Linked DNA regions of Prochlorococcus marinus str. MIT 0918. The protein of the gene in region 1 interacts with the protein of each later gene in a pairwise test. Links are inferred from orthologs where the notes say so. Each region holds a gene or a part of one and is shown in the gene's direction. Other genes may lie near its edges.

What was found.
Region 2: the proteins of sfsA (region 1) and O5636_RS01265 interact in binary tests that used the Escherichia coli proteins (3 or more experiments, as listed by UniProt). The link is inferred for Prochlorococcus marinus str. MIT 0918 from one-to-one orthologs.

Annotation. Positions count from the first base shown.
Region 1 is NZ_CP114780.1:1,536,297-1,539,460, forward strand. What follows is about bases 109-2,939. They hold sfsA (DNA/RNA nuclease SfsA), read left to right. Parts: upstream 109-1,046; coding sequence 1,047-1,832; downstream 1,833-2,939. Other genes in these bases: murJ (murein biosynthesis integral membrane protein MurJ), read right to left, coding at 109-963; O5636_RS08325 (hypothetical protein), read right to left, coding at 1,813-1,959; O5636_RS08330 (ammonium transporter), read left to right, coding at 2,108-2,939. Also shown: more of murJ, read right to left, coding at 1-108; more of O5636_RS08330, read left to right, coding at 2,940-3,164. UniProt on the Escherichia coli protein: Binds to DNA non-specifically. Could be a regulatory factor involved in maltose metabolism.
Region 2 is NZ_CP114780.1:217,537-220,689, forward strand. What follows is about bases 58-2,877. They hold O5636_RS01265 (glutamate-5-semialdehyde dehydrogenase), read left to right. Parts: upstream 58-722; coding sequence 723-2,033; downstream 2,034-2,877. Other genes in these bases: O5636_RS01255 (translocation/assembly module TamB), read left to right, coding at 58-228; O5636_RS01260 (hypothetical protein), read left to right, coding at 232-612; folB (dihydroneopterin aldolase), read left to right, coding at 2,051-2,419; O5636_RS01275 (esterase/lipase family protein), read left to right, coding at 2,426-2,877. Outside these bases: more of O5636_RS01255, read left to right, coding at 1-57; more of O5636_RS01275, read left to right, coding at 2,878-3,052; O5636_RS01280 (M3 family metallopeptidase), read right to left, coding at 3,011-3,153. UniProt on the Escherichia coli protein: Catalyzes the NADPH-dependent reduction of L-glutamate 5-phosphate into L-glutamate 5-semialdehyde and phosphate. The product spontaneously undergoes cyclization to form 1-pyrroline-5-carboxylate.

The DNA of each region.
Region 1 (3,164 bases):
AAATATAATACCTTGCCTAACTCTTCTTATTAAATCTTTATTATTATCATTGTGAAAAAGTTTTGAGAAAGTAGGTAGTAAAGGTATTATTATTGAATTTGATATTATTCCTAAAGGAGCTTGAACTATAAAATTTGCATAACTTAAACCTGCAGCTGCTCCAAGTATGTTAGAAGCAAAAAACAGATCTGTAAAAACATTTATTTGTAACATTCCGGATGATAAAGTTGCTGGAATAATAATTTTCCACACTTCTTTAATAGCTGAATGCTCAGTGTCAAAATTGAATTTGAATTTTAGCAGTCCTTTCTTTTTTAAAAAAGGAATTTGAATTATCAACTGTAAAATTGCTCCTATTAATGTTGCTTTTGCCAGTACTATTCCACTTTCTATAGGAAGGTTGATAACGCTAATATTTGGTTTTTGATATAACCAGAAAAAACTTACTCCAGTTATTATTACTAAACTAGAAATTAGAGGTGATATAGAAGGAAGAAAGAATTCATCTCTTGCATTTAACGACCCAAAACCTATCCCAATTAATCCAGATAATAGTATAACAGGAGACATTATCTGAAGCTGCATTACTGCAATATCATGAGTCTTATTTGTTAGCCCAGGTCCAAATATAGTGATTATTAAATCTGCGTTTAAATACAAAATTAAACTAATAAATAATAACGTAATTAAGATATAAGTATTAATAGATGAAACAATATATGCCCCATCTTTTTTTTGAGCCTTACTAAGTACCGAGACTATTGCATTATGCAATGGACCATTAATACCACCAATTAGAATAAGAAAAAAACCAGGCAATATATATGCATAATTATATGCATCATATGCAGTGCCAACTCCAAAAAAACCAGCTATCACAATTTGACGGGCCATTCCGCCGGCTTTGCTAAGAAATGTACCAAAGCTAATAAGGGCTGAAATTTTTTTCAGTGACCTTTTCATATTTTTGGTTTATCAAAATGCATAGTTTTTAGATATCGTCTTAATCAAGATTCTTGAATTGATTAAATCTTGATTTGTTTTTCATGATTGGCCAGACTATTCAAACTTTTCCCTCATTAACAGAGGGCATCTTGCTGAAAAGATATAAACGCTTTTTAGCAGATGTGAAACTTGACAGTGGTGAATTGGTCACTGCCCATTGTGCCAATACTGGCCCCATGACAGGGGTTTTGCAACCAGGAGGTCGTATTAGATTGAGGTATGTACCCTCACCATCTCGTAAATTGTCTTGGTCATGGGAACAGGCTCAAGTGCCTTCAGGTAAAGGTTTTTGTTGGGTTGGTGTAAATACTTCTGCCCCTAATAAACTTGTTAGACTTGCTATAGAAGCAGGTTTTTTAAAAAAAGAATTGGGTGAGATCAAAGAAATTAGAAATGAAGTCGTTTATGGAATTGAAAGAAAAAGTCGCATTGATTTACTCCTAACACCCGATAGCAATAATTGTGATCTTAGAGAAATCTATATAGAAATTAAAAACACAACTTGGACTAAAGAAGAGAAGGCTCTTTTCCCTGACACAGTAACCACAAGAGGGCAAAAACATTTGAATGAAATGATGAGCCAACTTCCTCAATCAAGGTCTGTTTTAGTTCCTTGTATTAGTAGGTCTGATGTGGAAGTCTTTGCGCCAGGTGATTCAGCTGATCCAGTTTATGGCGGTCTTTTTCGAAGGGCTATAACTGCTGGGGTCGAAATAATACCTTGTTCCTTTGGTTTCCATAATGACCATATAACTTGGGAAGGCACTAAACCTTTTTTAAAAAGGGAAGAAGATTCACTCTCGTTAGCTACAAGAGTTTTGTCTTAATAATAATTGCTAATACAAATATTGAAGTTAAAGCCAATATCGTCCCTCCAACAATCATTCCTTTTGCCCCATCAGACTTAACCTTTTCAGTTGTTTTGGGTGAGTTATGAAATTTCTTTTTGGTCATAGGCCAGAAAGTTAAATTAAAAACCAAAGAGACAAATCTTTGATTATGTATAAATTATTACTGGACAGGGCCTCTAATTTATTCATATTTGTAGATGAAAGAACTAAATCGTTCTGATTTAGTTCATTTGTATGATTTGCATTTTTTTATGACCACCGCTTTGCAATCGCCTCCTGGGCGTCGCATGGTTCGTCTTCAGGAAGCCAGTCTTCTTGAAGGTCCTATGCTACTCCTTCGAAGCGTTCGTGGGTTTCGATCAAGTCAATCTTTGATTTGGTTAGCCACTGTTCCGTTAGCCCTTCTTGGTTTAGGTGTTTTTGGTTTTGCTGCTCGTGCTGAAGTTGGACTTTCTGATTTAACTGGTGCACAGGCTGCAACTTTCTTAGCTGATAATCTTTGGTTGTTCATTGCAACAATACTAGTAATCTTTATGAATGCTGGTTTTGCAATGGTCGAAGCCGGTATGTGTCGCCAAAAGAATGCTGTCAACATTCTTGCCAAAAATCTTTTTGTTTTTGCATTAGCCGTAACTGCTTATTGGTTTATTGGTTATTCCATAATGTATGGAGATTCTTTAGTTGGCGGCTGGTTATATTTTAAAGGATTGTTTTTCGATCCTGATCCCTCTGGAGCACTTGCATGTGCTGCTGCAGGTGACAATGGTTGCCTTGTCCCTGCGGTTGATTTTCTCTTTCAAGCTGCATTTGCAGGTACTGCAGCAACAATTGTTTCAGGGCTGGTTGCTGAAAGAGTCAAATTTGGTGAGTTCGTTGTTTTTTCTTTGATTTTGACTGCTTTTATTTACCCAATTTCAGGTAGTTGGCAGTGGAATGGAGGTTGGTTGAGTGAACTGGGCTTTATAGACTTCGCTGGCTCCTCGATTGTGCACTCTGTAGGTGGCTGGGCTGGTCTTGTAGGCGCAATGCTTCTTGGACCAAGGATTGGCAAATTTGTTGATGGTAAAGCCCAAGCAATGCCAGGTCATAACATGGCAATTGCCACACTTGGCGCATTGGTGCTTTGGATTGGTTGGTATGGGTTTAACCCAGGTTCTGAACTGGCTATGGATCAATATGTTGCTTATGTTGCAGTAACAACAACCCTTGCTGCTGCTGGAGGAGCAATAGCTGCAACAGTAGTTTCTACATTGACATCAGGTAAGCCTGATTTGACAATGATCATTAATGGAATTCTTGCTGGTTTAG
Region 2 (3,153 bases), 1.3 Mb from region 1 along the record:
TCTGAGACTTCTTCTGATGACCTATCTCCTCAACAAGCTTGGATAGCTGAAGTTGGATTGGATTTGTCAGAAAAAATTAATTTTTCAATTCAGACGACTCCAAACCGTAAAGATATTCCACCCCAAGGTACTATTACATACCAATTCAACCCGAATCTTGGAGTATTAGGCTCTTTAGATAAGAATGGTAATTGGAAGAGCCAATTAGAATTATTTGTGAGATATTAATAGATGATCGAAAAATATCGACAATTAATAGGAGTTGATGTAGGCAGGTGTGTGCTAAAAACATATAATTTTATTATGAATGATAATAAGCACTTTGAAAGAGACTTTGGCTTTTCCTCGCCCTTAACTCCAGGGGCTCTAACTGTGTTGGCATGTGAAGCAGTCGATTTGATCGATAAAGAATCCTCTGTTGATTTTATCTCCCTAGCATTTCCTGGTGAAATTGATCATAAGAGAAGAAAAATCCAATCTTGTTCAGTTTGGGCAGGGTGGGATGAAGTCCCTTTAGCAGATTGGTTGGAAATACGACTTAAAAGGAAGGTAGTGATTTTCAAGAAAAAGTCTTTTGCATTAATAGAAGATGTTTCAATTTTCTTTTTATAAGGTTGAAAAAATCTTTAACTCCTGATTATTATGAATATCTTTAAAAGTTTTTATAATTATTATATGTTATATGCTTTTTTTTAAGGAAAATACAAACAAGTAAGAATCTAATGAACAATCAAACTTCAGTCCCTAGTCCTACAAGTGATTTACTTAAGCGTGCATTTGAGGTGAAGAATGCTTCAATAGCTCTTTCAAGATGTAGCAATGAACAAAGAAAGAAAGCTTTAAACTCAATGGCTGATGCCTTGAGTGCGAGAGCTCAAGAGATTGTAGATGCAAATATAGACGATCTACGCAGATCTGAACATGCTGGTCTTGCTCCAGCATTATTGGCAAGATTAAAACTAAATCATGACAAGTTGAAAGAATCTATTGAAGGTGTAAGACAAGTTGCGTTATTACCGGACCCCGTTGGTTTAAGACAACTACATCGTGAATTGGATTCAGGGCTTATATTACAAAGAATCACTGTTCCCTTAGGAGTGCTAGGGGTTATTTTTGAATCGAGGCCAGATGCAGTAATGCAGATTGTTTCTCTTGCTATTCGCTCTGGAAATGGAGTTATTCTTAAAGGAGGTAGTGAGGCGCAACTTACAAATAAGGTCATTGTAAATGCCTTAAAAGAAGGGTTAGTTAATACTGATGTTTGTTCAGAGTCTATATGTTTATTAACTACCCGAGAAGAGAGTTTAAGCTTACTTCGTTTAGATCATCTTGTTGATTTAATTATTCCTAGGGGGAGTAATGAGTTGGTTAAATTTATTCAAGAAAACACTCGTATACCAGTTTTAGGCCATGCAGATGGGATTTGTCATCTTTATGTAGATTCAGAGGCAGATATAGACCAGGCTTTGAAAATAGCAATTGATAGTAAGTGTCAATACCCAGCTGCGTGTAATGCTATAGAGACATTACTTTTACATAAAGATATTGCACCCTCATTCCTAAAGAATGGAATACCAGCGTTTGAAAAGTTAGGTGTTCTTCTGCTTGGTGATACACATTCCTTAGAACTTGGTGTTAAACATAAAGCTGAAGATAACGACTGGTCTACTGAATATCTTGAATTAAAGCTATCAATAAAAGTTGTTTCATCTCTTGATGAAGCTTTATCTCATATACGTTGTTATAGTTCCAAACACACAGATGCTATTGCGACAAGAAATAAGGAAACAGCGACTAAGTTTTTATTATCAGTTGACAGCTCAGGTGTTTATCATAATTGCTCTACACGATTTGCTGATGGTTTTCGTTATGGCTTTGGCGCCGAAGTTGGTATTAGCACTCAAATATTACCCCCTAGAGGGCCAGTTGGATTAGAAGGTTTAATTACTTATAGATATTTTTTGGAAGGAGAAGGCCATATAGCGGCTGATTATTCTGATGCAAAAAAATCTTTTTCTCATCGGGACTTGTAAGCTTGAATTGTTTAAATTTGGAGAGTTCTATTCAAGTAGATGGCCTTAACCTTTGGGCACACGTCGGTGTCTTAGAAGAAGAACGTCTTTTAGGACAAAGGTTTTTACTTGACTTTATTATTTGGATTGATGTTGAAAATGCAGTAAAAGGAGACAATCTTATAAATACTGTTGACTATAGCCTTGCAGTTCAAAAAATTCAGCAATTAGCGTTAGATATTAATTGCATGACAATTGAATACTTTAGCGAACAGATTTTGAATCAGATTGAAAATATATATGGCTCTGTCCCAATCCAAATTACATTGCAAAAGTGTTTTCCACCTATTCATGGTTTTAGTGGAAGCGTTTCAATAAGAAGGACAAGAAATTTCAAGTGTGATTAGATAATCGTGTCAATATTAAAGCGCCCATTGGTAATGGTTCATGGTTTATGGAACACTCCTGATCTTTTTCATGCTTTAGTACTTCAACTAAATCAAGATCCTTCTTTTTTATTTGCGCCACATTTACCACATGACCTTGGGAGAGTATCTATTAGACAGTTAGCTATTGAATTGGATAAAAAAATCAATAGCCAATTTGGTTCAGATTTGGTTATAGATATACTTGGTTTTTCTATGGGAGGATTGATTAGTAGAGTTTGGCTCCAAGAATTAAGGGGGTTTGAGAGAACTTCTCGTTTCTTTAGTGTTGGTACTCCTCATAATGGAACACTTACAGCTCAGTTTGTACCAACTTCATTTTTCCCTGGAATAGCAGAAATGAAATTAATGAGCCAATTTATTAAATCGTTAAATGATAACTCTCGAAACCTTAAATGTATTAATTGTAGGAGTTATTACTGTTTTTGGGATCTTATGGTGATCCCAGGGCTTTCAGGAGTTTTACCAGTAGGCCCTTCTATCTCTATTCCTGTTTTCAATCATAAAGCTTTAATTAAACATCCAAAAGCGATTAGAATACTTATAAATGATTTATTTGTTGGCACTCCCTGTAAGCCCACAATGCCTAATTAATGCTTCTGTACTTGAGCTCCTGCCTCTAAAATCTTTATATATTTCTTCTGGTGATCTACTGCCTCCAAGGCTAAGAATTGTATCCCTAAACTTTTTCCCAA